Methylocaldum szegediense: one gene and its partner. Each later gene encodes a partner of the first gene's protein in a complex. Links are inferred from orthologs where the notes say so. Each region holds a gene or a part of one and is shown in the gene's direction. Other genes may lie near its edges.

The links.
Region 2: the proteins of ccmB (region 1) and ccmE are in contact, whole or in part, in a solved structure (PDB 8CE8), measured with the Escherichia coli proteins. The link is inferred for Methylocaldum szegediense from one-to-one orthologs.

Annotation. Positions count from the first base shown.
Region 1 is NZ_OX458333.1:3,289,561-3,295,792, forward strand. What follows is about bases 2,205-5,170. They hold ccmB (heme exporter protein CcmB), read left to right. Parts: upstream 2,205-3,336; coding sequence 3,337-4,005; downstream 4,006-5,170. Other genes in these bases: QEN43_RS14160 (PilZ domain-containing protein), read left to right, coding at 2,331-2,633; ccmA (cytochrome c biogenesis heme-transporting ATPase CcmA), read left to right, coding at 2,703-3,332; QEN43_RS14175 (heme ABC transporter permease), read left to right, coding at 4,011-4,757; QEN43_RS14180 (Lpp/OprI family alanine-zipper lipoprotein), read right to left, coding at 4,952-5,170. Also shown: QEN43_RS14150 (multiheme c-type cytochrome), read left to right, coding at 1-1,082; hydroxylamine oxidation protein HaoB, read left to right, coding at 1,090-2,109; more of QEN43_RS14180, read right to left, coding at 5,171-5,230; QEN43_RS14185 (alpha-D-glucose phosphate-specific phosphoglucomutase), read left to right, coding at 6,032-6,232. UniProt on the Escherichia coli protein: Required for the export of heme to the periplasm for the biogenesis of c-type cytochromes.
Region 2 is NZ_OX458333.1:4,266,421-4,272,623, reverse strand. What follows is about bases 1,250-4,186. They hold ccmE (cytochrome c maturation protein CcmE), read left to right. Parts: upstream 1,250-2,458; coding sequence 2,459-2,914; downstream 2,915-4,186. Other genes in these bases: QEN43_RS18600 (heme lyase CcmF/NrfE family subunit), read left to right, coding at 2,911-4,186; ccmD (heme exporter protein CcmD), read left to right, coding at 2,292-2,462; QEN43_RS18615 (class I SAM-dependent methyltransferase), read left to right, coding at 1,250-1,893. Also shown: QEN43_RS18620 (class I SAM-dependent methyltransferase), read right to left, coding at 1-567; more of QEN43_RS18615, read left to right, coding at 1,054-1,249; more of QEN43_RS18600, read left to right, coding at 4,187-4,887; QEN43_RS18595 (DsbE family thiol:disulfide interchange protein), read left to right, coding at 5,158-5,688; QEN43_RS18590 (cytochrome c-type biogenesis protein), read left to right, coding at 5,685-6,137; c-type cytochrome biogenesis protein CcmI, read left to right, coding at 6,144-6,203. UniProt on the Escherichia coli protein: Heme chaperone required for the biogenesis of c-type cytochromes. Transiently binds heme delivered by CcmC and transfers the heme to apo-cytochromes in a process facilitated by CcmF and CcmH.

The DNA of each region.
Region 1 (6,232 bases):
CGACGGAATTCGCCGAGGCCGAATCCGAGAAAGAGCAGGAATGGCCGCAGGGCCAGTGGTCGAAAGGGCATCCGTCCCATGCGGTCGACTGGAAGGCTAACGTGGAGACCGGGATCTGGGCGGGGATGGCGGAGCGCGAGATCGCCCAGGGCTGCGATATGTGTCATTACCAGCAGAACAAGTGTGACGGCTGTCATACGAGGCACACGTTCTCCGCAGCCGAGGCCCGTCAGCCGGAAGCCTGTGCGACCTGCCACAACGGCGTGGATCACAACGAATATGAAAACTATCTGCTATCCAAGCATGGCACCGTCTATCTGACTCAGGGCAAGGAGAAATGGAACTTCGAGGTTCCGTTGAAAGACGCCATCACGAAGGGCGGTTATACGGCTCCGACTTGCCAGACCTGTCACTTCGAGTTCGAGGGTGAATATTCGCACAACCTGGTACGCAAAGTGCGTTGGGCTTTCAACCCGACTCCTGCGATTGCCGACAACCTGAATCATCCTTGGTTCGAGGACCGTAAAGACGCTTGGGTGCAAACCTGTGCGAACTGCCATTCTCCGAGCTTCGCCGAGAGTTATCTCACCGCGGCGGACAAGGGCACGATTGCGGGTCTCAAAGTCGAGCAAGAAGCCAAGAAAGTCGTCGAGGCTTTATATAACGACGGCCTATTGCCCGGACAGAAGACTAATCGCCCGGCACCGCCGAATCCGGAAAAAGATGCCGCGGGTGGATTTTTCCAACTGTTCTGGGCCAAAGGGAACAACCCGTCTCACGTGGAGCGCGTTTACGCCGATATGTGGGAGCATGACCTGATCAAGCTCTACAAAGGACTGTTCCACGTCAACCCGGGCGGTTTCACCTACACTGAAGGTTGGTCGGAGTTGATGCGTGATTACGCCATTATCATGGACGAGAACACCAAGCTTCGGGAAGCGGCCGGGAAAACCGCGCAAAACGGCGAATCGACGACCCGGGCGGCCTTGCGCGAGTTTAAGGATGCCGCCACCAGTCGGTATGTACTTGGTTCGCTCCTAGTCGCCGCCGGTATCGTGGTGATCCGTTCCCGCAAGCGCTAGGAGCGGCATGACGCGCCTTGGCGAGGATACCCGACGCAGCAGCAAACCGAGACTGTTTCTAGGCCTTGGGTTGCTGCTCGTCGGGATAGCCATCTTCTTTTTCGGATTGCCGCACTTCTTTTCCGAGGAATTGCGGTTCCAGAAGATTAAGGAGATGAAACCCGGCGATCCGGGCTTCCCCACGCTGGAAGGGCAATTTCAGCCCGAGAGTCTAGGGGAATATGAGATTAGTCGGGGAGATCAAGCGAAGGTCTCTTTGCACGCCGTAAGTTACCGCGACAAAAGTGGTGAATTGCGGCGTGCTCTTATTTTTCCGCCGACCGAGCAAGGTTCATCCGCGTTGCCTGGCGTCGGTGACGGAAATCGTGTGCGTCATGATCTCTGGATGAGCGCGGCGAAAGCGGTTCGTCGACACACGGACGAGAACGCTTTGTTCGTGTCTTGGTGGGATAACGCTCAGCGAATCCACTTTTTGACCGGCCGCGACGTTTGGGCGATGCAGCCCGTAGCGGATGCGTTCTCCGAACCGCGTGCAAGGGATTTTTGGGGCGAAATTGCCGGCGGCTTTGCGGAAGACGAGCAGCCGCTGCGTCAGCTAGCGCGCTGGCTGACCATGGATGCCGATCAGGCGCTTGCCGAACTTTCGGAACGTTTGCCGAAAGATAGGCCGGTTTTCTGGGTCGTTTGTTTGGACGATCTGGCTAGACTTTCGGAGGTCGAGTCCCTGAGCGGTGTCACTCTTCCTTTCGAGGCACGATTCTTTCCGGCCGAATCGAATATCCACGCACAGATTGCGGCGGTAAAACGTTGGGCAGGGGAAAAGGGGAGCGGCAATTATCTGATTCATCCGCTTCCGGGCGGCGGTATTCGTGCTTGGCGCATCACCGCGGAAGAAGGCGAAAAAACGCTTTTGGCTCGACTGTTACCTTTCGTCGGTTCCATAGGCCACACCCCTCCTCAATTGCAACTGGTCTACCAGTCGGAGCAGGGCGCTTATCTCAGTATCTTCAAGTGGGTTACACAGTAACTGAATAGACGATTGCCTTGCGGTAGACTGTTGTGTTCCATAGGGCACACCCGGTTTGGCAGTCACCCTAAAAGAGAGAGTCGCGATTGAGAGTCTGTGTCGGCAGGGCGTTGACCCTGGGTCTGTCGAATGGCGTGTCATGAGCCGAGTCGAAGGGCTTTTAGCGCACTTCCAATGTTCTGCGATAATTAGCGGCAATGTTATGGCCGAGTTGGAAAGGGATGGTCGACAAACGCAAATATTTGCGTACCGCGATCAACGCGAGCGTGTCGATAATGCACGATTCTCTCGGTACAATCGAACTGACTACAGCTGACATCTCGGACGGCGGGTTGTTTGTTCATACGGATGGCTGCCCTCAATTTGCTGTCGGAGATGAAGTGAAAGTCCAAGTTTGTGAGATCGCGGACGCACCCGTTCTTCGTGCAGTTGTGGTCAGGCTGACGACCGAGGGTGCAGGGCTGCGCTTTCTGGATGATGACGAAACCAGCGCCGTCCAAGTCGTGTCTCACGCTGCTCGGTAATGGCCGTATCGGTTTTAATGCCGCTTGGTAACGTAATAGAGCATTCAAGACAGCTTTCCCGACTAATTGATGAATCATCCAGAGCCCACGCTTCAAGCGCGGAGATTGGAGTGCGTGCGCTCCGATAGCCTTTTGTTCACTGACCTCAACTTTTGCGTCAGAGCCGGGCAGGTTCTTCAAATTGAGGGGCCCAACGGCAGCGGTAAGACTAGTTTGCTGCGGATACTCGCCGGCCTCACTCCACCCAACGAAGGAGAAGTGTTGTGGCGTGGCGAGAACATAGCCCGGCGGCGCTCTACCTATTTTTCCGAAACCGCTTATTTGGGACACCAGTTGGGGTTAAAAGCGGATCTTTCCGTCGAGGAAAATCTACGTCTCTCGCTTGCCCTCAATGGTTTGTCTTTTTCGCGTGCAAGCTTGGAGGAAGCCCTTCAGACTGTAGGTCTCGAGGGGCGAGAAACGACGCCCGCCCGGGCGCTTTCGGCAGGACAGCGGCAGCGTATTACTTTAGCACGACTGATTTTGTCGTCCGCCGTTCTTTGGATTCTCGACGAACCTTTTACGGCACTAGATTCAAGCGGCGTTACCTTGGTAGAGGCGATGCTGAGATCACATTTGAACCGTGGCGGCTTGGCGATTCTCACATCTCACCAAACCGTACGCCTGGATGGTGGACTTATCAAGCTGGCATTGACGTGATCAAATGATCGGGCCTTTTTTTGCGCTGTTTAAGCGAGATCTGTTGCTAGCCTTCCGTCACCGCGGCGAGCTTGTCAATCCCCTGCTATTTTTCCTAATTGTTGTGACGCTGTTTCCGCTCGGCGTCAGTCCGGACAAAGTGCTGCTTCGCCAGATCGCTCCGGGAGTGATATGGATCGCGGCACTGCTGGCTGCACTGTATTCCCTGGAAAACATGTTCCGCTCCGATTTCGACGATGGTTCGCTGGAACAGTTGGCTTTGAGTCCGTACCCTCTTTCGCTCTTGGTCCTCGCGAAAGTTCTGGCGCATTGGCTGGTGAGCGGACTGCCGATGTTGCTGTTGGCCCCGCTGTTGGCCATGTTCCTTTCCATGCCTTCAGCCTCCGTGACCGTACTCGAATTGACGCTTCTGATCGGAACGCCCCTCTTGAGCCTGATCGGCTCCATCGGTGTGGCGTTAACCGTAGGTCTTAGGCGTGGAGGTATACTGCTGACCTTGCTTGTTTTGCCCTTGTACATTCCCGTTCTCATTTTTGCGACCAACGCGGTTTCGGCCGCGGCGGCGGGATTATCAGTCACTGGTCAATTATATTTTCTGGCCGCCATGCTGGTGCTGGCGCTTACCTTGGTTCCTTTAGCGACAGCTGCCGCGTTGCGAATTAGCTTGAGTTGATACTTATGTGGACGTTTTTCCATAAACTTGCGTCGCCGAAACATTTTTATCTTATTGCCGGCCATTTGATCGCCTGGTTAGGCGTGATTACGGGTTTATTGTTCTTAGTCGGCCTATATCTCGGCTTATTCGTCGCTCCGCCGGATTACCAACAAGGAGAAAGCTATCGAATCATGTTCGTGCACGTGCCGAGTGCATGGATGTCACTTTTTGTTTATGTGTTTATGGCCGTTCTGAGTGCTATTTACTTGATTTGGAACATCAAGTTGGCCGACGTGATGGCGACCAGTTCCGCTGCTCTAGGCGCATCCTTTACATTTCTCGCATTGGCGACGGGCTCGCTTTGGGGCAAGCCCATGTGGGGGGCGTGGTGGGTATGGGACGCGCGGTTGACGTCGGAACTCATTTTACTTTTTCTTTACCTGGGCTACATTGCCTTGGTCTCCGCCATCGAGGATAAGCGCGTGGCTGCCCGGGCCGGAAGCGTCTTGATCTTGGTCGGTGTTGTAAACGTCCCGATCATCCATTACTCGGTGGAGTGGTGGAGTACCCTTCATCAGGGGCCTACCGTGACGAAATTCGACAAGCCCTCCATCCATTTGAGCATGCTACTGCCGCTGCTGCTTATGGCTGCAGCTTTTCAGCTCTATTACTTCACGGTTCTTTTGATTCGTGCCCGAGCCGAAGTGCTTGATCGTGAGAGGCGCAGCGCTTGGGTACAGGAGGCGTTCTCGGAGTCCGCAGCCGATTAGAGCGTTTTCAATACGAAAAGCGGACCGGGTCGGCCTGAACGGCCCCAACCAAATCCGTGCACGCGTTCTAACGGAACGCAGTTAGCCTAAGCTGGAACTACTCTAGGGACAGGGTCCTAGACGTATAAAAAACCCCGGCCGATTCACATCGACCAGGGTTTCGAAAACTGTTCGCGACCTTGAGAGGCGCGAAATTACTTCATCATCGACTTTCTGAACATGCGATCCAATTTGCTGTTCACTTCCTCGGCAGAAGCAGCGGCTCGGCGAGCGGCGGATTCTGCGCTGGCAGCTTTCGATTCAGCGGCCTGAGCAGCAGACAGCGCTTCATCGGCGGTGCTCTTCACCGAAGCAACTTCCGCTTTCAAGCCGTCGACCTGAGTCTGAAGGTTGTTGAGATCGGATTTGCTGGCACAGCCTACGGTCAAGCCAGCCGACAACAGTAGTACGCCCAATTTGGTTGCTTTCATCATCGTTTCTTTCCTTTTTTATTGACTGAAATGCTTGGCGAGATCTTCCGTCCCGAAAAACAAACGGGTAACACGTCTAAGTTTACCCGGAACGGACGATCTTTCCAGTATTATTTTGGCACAAATTAGCGAATTACCACTAGCGTACCTTTCCTTACTCAGGCGAACCTTTTGATTTGCTCATTTGCCATGGCAAAACATCCCTGAGCCTAGCCGGAGAACTGAAGAATCCAGTGCTTGGCTAGCACCAAGTCGCGAATTCCGATATGTCTCCCAAGTACCGCGTTTTGAGGCGGAACGTACCCATCGAGACTAGCATGTAATAATAGTGCGATAGGTGTTCAGCCCTAATACGCCTTAAGATGCAAAAGCGCGTTCCAAGTTTTCCTATTCGGGTAAGTAAAACGCAAGAACGTTTGGTATCGGTCGTTCTCGGTGTTCTAGCCGATACGATATTCATCCAGCGGAGTTTTGTAATCTCCTCGCTCTTTGCTTAGGCTCGAGTCTTGGAGACCTATCGCTATCTATCTATAGAAAACATCCAAGTTGCGATCACCTTCCGTTAATTTCAGAAGGCGCGGTACGGTTTTCGATCAACAGCCATACGTTTTTCCGCGCTTTTACGCTGCTTTCGGCTCTCAAATCACTATCAACGCCGAAAGAAGGCCGAGGACAGACCGAAATTTCACGTGTTGTCCCCCAAATTCTGAATCTTCTTTCGTAAAAACTTAAAAAGGTTCTCGCCTGAGAAAATGACTGAGTAGAATAAATAGACGATTTCAGCCACCTTACAATATTTCAGCTATGCAGATCGAAACCCGAAAGACGACGCCCTATTCCGATCAAAAGCCCGGAACCTCGGGATTGCGCAAGAAAGTGAAAGTTTTCTTACAAGAGAACTATCTCGAGAATTTCGTTCAGTCGGTTTTCGATACCTTGGGGGACGTGGCCGGCAAGACGCTCGTAGTGGGGGGCGATGGGCGCTATCTCAATCGGCAGGCGATC
Region 2 (6,203 bases), 980 kb from region 1 along the record:
ACATTCGACAAGCAAGCGCGAACCGGGATCGATGCGATTCCAACTAAACACGCCGGGCCGGCTCAACAAATCTGTTCCCGGTATCGGCTGGAGTTCGCCTGCCCGAAGCCAGGACGCCATTAATACCCGATCGAGTCGGGCGGACTCTTTTTTCCCCCAAAATACCCGACATTTGTGCTTGCTGAATGACTGAATCCTGCCGATCAGCTCCGCGCAACGTTTTTCCAGCGAAGTCGCGCCGAGGTCGTTGGCGGCGGTAACGACCAGTCTACCGCCCTCGTGCAACCGTGAGACCGCTTGTGCAATGTGGTAAAGGGTTTCTTCCTTGTGCTTGGTCGCGAAAACGATGGCAAGACTGCACTGAGTATCGGTCTCGGTGACGGCTTCGGCACCCAGCCCGACCAAGGCGTCTGCTTCCGGCTTAAAGGTCTGTTGGCAAAACACCGGTCGTCCGCGCAGCCGCCGAAGATAATCGCCAGGCACGGCGCGAAAAATCAAAATGCCGTCTTCGTTTTCAATAGGGTACTGATCGAGAAATTTATCCAAGGCGGAAGCTTGGGGATTCATGGCTATGAGAGACGGAGATGTCAGGACGAAGCGTTTTTTTATTTATTAATCAGCCCGTAAATGCCCTCGTAGTATTTACGGGCCGCCACCCAGCCCAGTACACGCCCGGCCTGGGCTCACGCGGCTTGTTGCCGCGCCGGGACATCCCTGCCCCGGATTAACCCGGCCCATATTTACAGGCCGGGTTAACAATAATCGCCATCCACCCGGGACGCGTAGCTTATCCGAGCCTGCGCGCGGTGGTCAGTCAGAATGGGGCCCCTTCGATTTCGGTATGTCGTGCCGGAAAGGCTTTCCGCCCGTGCACTCATTCCTGAGCGCCAGAGCGAGAACGCTGTCTCGGAAACCCACCCTTTCTGAAGGCAAGCATGCCAGCGGCGCTTTGTTATTTCGGTCTATTCGGCCGTCGGGCGGCAATTTTTCATTTTTATCTATCCGATTGCTAGTATATCGGCATATGGCCCGTTCTCACTTCCACGACACCTCATGTCCAGCCCGGTCAAACTGCCTTATTTCGATGCCCTTCTGAATCTCCTGGATCGAGGCGATCCCAATGTGGAACGGGCTTTCGGGCGTCACGTGCATTGGGGTTATTGGCCCGACCCTAGGCAGGCCGACGGATCGGCCGAAGATTTCGCGCTGGCGGCCGAGCGGCTTGCCGAAATGGTCTATACGGCGGCGGAAGCCCAGGATGGCCAGCGGATATTGGATGCTGGCTGCGGCTTCGGCGGCACGGTCGCGAGCCTAAACGGCCGATTACGAAACGCCGAATTGATCGGCCTGAACATCGATCGACGCCAGTTGCGGCGCGCGCGTGAACAGGTTTCTGCAGAGATCGGGAACGTCCTTAACTGGGTTCAAGCCGACGCCTGCGCCCTACCCTTCGCCAACTGCAGTTTCGACACGGTTCTGGCGGTTGAATGCATTTTTCATTTCCCGAGCCGGAGAAGCTTCTTCGAAGAGGCGTACCGGGTGCTGAAACCCGGCGGGCGGTTGGCTTTATCAGACTTTGTCCCGAAGCCGTTGCTGCGGCCCGCCATGACCTTCGCTTCCCGCTGGCCGGCTTCGGCCGGATTCTACGGGCGCTGCAAGTTTCACAGTACCCTGAAGGACTATCGCCACCTGGCTGCGGAAACGGGATTCGTCATCCGCCATGAACGGGATATCACATCCAACACCCTGCCTACTTATGATTTCGTGCGCAAGCTAGCCAAGGACCTGTCGACGACAACGGTGTCGGCGATCATCGAAACCCTGTTCGCAGAATGGGCCAGCCGATTGGGACTGCTGCGCTATCTAGTGTTGGCCTTAGAGAAGCCCAGCTGAGGACTTATTCGAACAATGCACCAGGTTCCGCCGCAGGATGGTATATGCTCGCATCCCACAGTGCCGACATGTTTGCCGGTAGTTATGCGCGCCTTTACGTCTGGGCGAAACGGCAGAAACGGAGAGTCACGGCGCGCGGAAAGTCGCGAGGATATAATGGCTTATAGCGGTGCACACCTGACTCACCCTAGAATTTGCCGTCGTTTTATGTCGAAAGGGATATCCTTGGCGTCCCCGAGGAACTGTTCAGGCTCAAAACGGTCCGATCGAGCGATCAAATTTTCTTGAAAACCATCCAAACCTGTCCGTTTTTCGGGACTTATGTTCACTCAAGCAATTATTATCGGCTCGATATGGTTTAATACCGGGTTAATCGTTAACAAGCTTCAATCGATTCCATGAATTGGCAACAGTTTTTTTCCATGGGCGGCTACGGCTTTTATGTGTGGACGTCCTACGGTTTGATGTTTGTTGTTTTGGGCCTCAATCTCTTTTGGGCGATACGCCGAAAATCCGAAGTGACTAAAAGCGTCGTGCGTCGGATAAGGCAGGAGGGCAAACGGTCATGACCCCACGCCGCCGCCGCATGATCGTGGTCGGGCTGATTCTGGTTGGCGTCAGCTTAGCGACGTTTCTCGCACTTACCGCATTCCAAAAGAACTTGTTGTACTTTTATACCCCTTCGCAAGTCGCCGCGGGCGAAGCGCCCAAGGGTTACCCCTTCCGGGTCGGCGGACTGGTGGTTGAGGGCAGTGTGCAGCGCGAACCCGATAGCTTGACGGTACGCTTCTCGGTTACCGACGGAAACGCCGCGGTTCCTATCCTCTACACGGGCATCCTGCCCGATTTGTTTCGCGAAGGTCAGGGCATCATCTCGGTCGGGCAGATCAACGCGGATGGCGTGTTCGAGGCCAGCCAAGTGCTCGCCAAACACGACGAGAATTACATGCCGCCCGAGGTTGCCGACTCGCTGAAGCAAAGCGGACAGATGTCCCTCAACTATAAGGATTTTCAGAAATGATCGCGGAATTGGGGCATATCGCCTTGATCATGGCGCTGTTCATGGCGCTGTTGCAGTCGGTGTTTCCACTGCTCGGCGCGGCGCAGGGCGTGCCGGTCTGGATGGCGGTGGGGCGGGCCGCTGGGCGTGCCCAGTTCTTCTTCCTAGCCGTGGCGTTTGCCTGCCTGATCGCGAGCTTCGTGAATCACGATTTTTCCGTGCTCTATGTGGCGCGGAATTCCAATACCGCCCTGCCCCTTTATTACCGTATTTCTGCCGCCTGGGGCGCCCACGAAGGCTCGATGTTGCTCTGGGCCTTGATCATGGGGCTGTGGACAGTGATGGTGACGATCTTTAGCCGCAGTCTGTCTGAGGAATTCCTGGCGCGCGTCTTGGGCATCATGGGTCTCGTCAGTGTCGGCATTCTGTTGTTCATCCTGCTGACCTCGAATCCCTTCGAGCGCCACTTTCCGCCGCCCGCCGACGGCAACGACCTCAATCCCCTGCTCCAGGACATCGGCATGACGGTTCATCCGCCCATGCTGTACATGGGCTATGTCGGGCTTTCGGTCGCATTCAGCTTCGCCATCGCCGCCCTGCTCGGCGGCTCGCTGGACTCGGCCTGGGCTCGCTGGTCGCGACCCTGGACCCTGATCGCCTGGGTGTTCCTGACCCTCGGCATCGTGCTCGGCTCCTGGTGGGCTTATTACGAACTCGGCTGGGGCGGCTGGTGGTTCTGGGACCCCGTGGAAAACGCCTCCTTCATGCCTTGGCTGGTCGCGACCGCCTTGCTCCATTCGCTGGCGGTCACTGAAAAGCGCGGCGCCTTCAAGGCCTGGACCGTACTACTCGCCATCTTCGCCTTTTCGCTGAGTCTGTTGGGAACTTTCCTGGTTCGTTCTGGCGTCCTGACCTCGGTCCACGCCTTCGCCTCGGACCCGGCGCGTGGGCTGTTCATTCTGATCTTCCTGGCTATCGTCGTCGGAAGCTCGTTGCTGCTGTACGCAATCCGGGCGCCTATGGTCAAGGACCAGGTCCGCTACGGCTTCGTGTCGAAAGAGAACCTCTTACTGCTGAACAACGTCCTGTTGATCACGGCCGCCGCCAGCATTCTGCTCGGAACGCTTTATCCTCTGGTCCTCGATGCCTTGCAACTCGGCAAGATTTCGGTCGGTTCGCCGTATTTCGCGAGTGTGTTCGGCCCTTTGATGACACCCATCTTTCTTTTGGCTGGCATCGCGCCGATGTTCGCCTGGCGTGAGGCCGACCTCGGCAAGATCGCGCGGCGCGCACGTTTTGTATTTCTTGCAAGCCTGGTGCTCGGCGTGGTGTCGACCGCGGTATTTTGGGACCCTATGGACATCAAGACTATGGCGGGACTCAGCACGGCGTTCTGGCTAGCCGCTAGTGCGCTGTTGAGTGTTTGGAATCGGGTCCGTCTGCGTGAATCCCCGCTTCAGGGTCTCAAAGCTCAATCCCGGAGCTTTTACGGCATGACCCTAGCGCATATCGGCATCGCGGTGTTTCTCACCGGCGTCGTCCTGTCCGAGCGCTACAGCCAGGAAGAGATCGTGCGGCTCGCACCGGGCGAGTCTTCGACCCTGGGCGATTACACGTTCACGTTCAAAGGCGTGACCGAGGTACAAGGCCCCAATTTCGTCGCCCAACAAGGCGAATTCCGGGTGCAACGCGGCGAGCGGGAAGTCGCCGAACTCCGGCCGCAAAAGCGCGTTTACCTGGTGCAGCGAAACGTCATGACCGAAGCGGCGATCGATCCCGGCCTCACCCGTGATCTCTATGTGGCGCTGGGCGAGCGGATGGATGGTGGCGCCTGGAGCGTGCGGCTCTATTACAAGCCGTTCATCCGCTGGATTTGGCTGGGCGGTTTGTTGATGATCGCTGGCGGCCTTTTTTCCGCCGCGGATCGGCGTTACCGTTTGGCGACCCGGCAGGCGGAAGCCTGGAACGAGTCCGCCGAAAGCAAGCTGGCGTAACAGTAAAGATCACTCAGGGTCGAGCATGCGGACTCTATCCATAATAGGTTGGAATAAGACCGTAGCTCCGAAATCCGACCCCAGTCGTAAACGGTCGTCCTGCAAAAGGTCTGGCCGGCGCTCCCGGAGGCACCGTTTGCGATTGGAATGCCGGAGCCTAATCCCGGCTGGCTGTCGGTAAAAGCTTGGCGACCTATGTTACCGCGTTATCCTGAGCTAAATTTCTTTGTTTTTGGTGCGCTTCTTTCACAACCGAATCTTTAATTCATCATGCGCTATCTCATTCCCTTGGTCGTGTTCGCCGTCATGGTGATCTTTCTGGGTATCGGTCTAACATTGAACCCCAGAGAAGTGCCCTCGCCGTTCATCGGCAAACCCGCGCCCACGTTCAACCTACCCCAGGTAGCGGATGCTAACAAAACCCTGAGTACTGACGATCTCAAGGGCGAGGTGAGCCTGGTGAATGTCTGGGCATCCTGGTGCACGTCCTGCCGGGAAGAGCACCCGGTACTGCTGCAGCTCGCAGAGCAAAACATCGTCCCCATTTACGGCCTCAACTACAAGGACGAGCGGGACAATGCCCTCGCTTGGCTGCAGCGCCTCGGCGATCCCTATACCGCGAGCGCTTTCGATCCCGAAGGCAAGACCGGGATCGATTGGGGCGTATACGGCGTACCCGAAACCTTCGTCATCGATCGCGATGGCATCATCCGCCATAAGCAGACCGGGCCTGTGACGCCGGAAATCCTCGAAAAGAAATTGTTGCCATTGATCCGCCAATTGCAAAACAAATCTTCATGATGCACCGGTTACTGCCGTTCTTTCTGATTCTTCCCCTCACCGCTCAAGCCATCGAGATCCGCGAGTTCGACGATCCGGCCAAGCGACAGCGCTACGAAAATCTGATCCAAGAGCTTCGCTGCCTGGTCTGCCAGAACCAATCCCTGGCCGATTCCGATGCTGATCTTGCAAAGGACCTGCGGGACGAGGTCTACGCCATCATCCAAAGTGGCAAGAGTGAGCAGGAAGCGGTCAAGTTCCTTACGGACCGCTATGGCGATTTCGTGCTGTATCGTCCCCCATTCAAAATGACGACAGCCCTCTTGTGGATAGGGCCGTTCCTGTTCCTGGCCGGCGGCAGCGCCTTTCTCTGGCGGCAGGTGAAGCGCCGTAACGCCACCGAAGATCTCGCGCTTTCCGATGAAGAAAGAAAGCGTCTCGAGCGGCTTCGCAACAATCTCGAAGGTTAAATATCAATGACGGTTTTCTGGCTTTCGGCCGTACTGATCCTCGCGGTCGGCTATATCTTTTTCCTT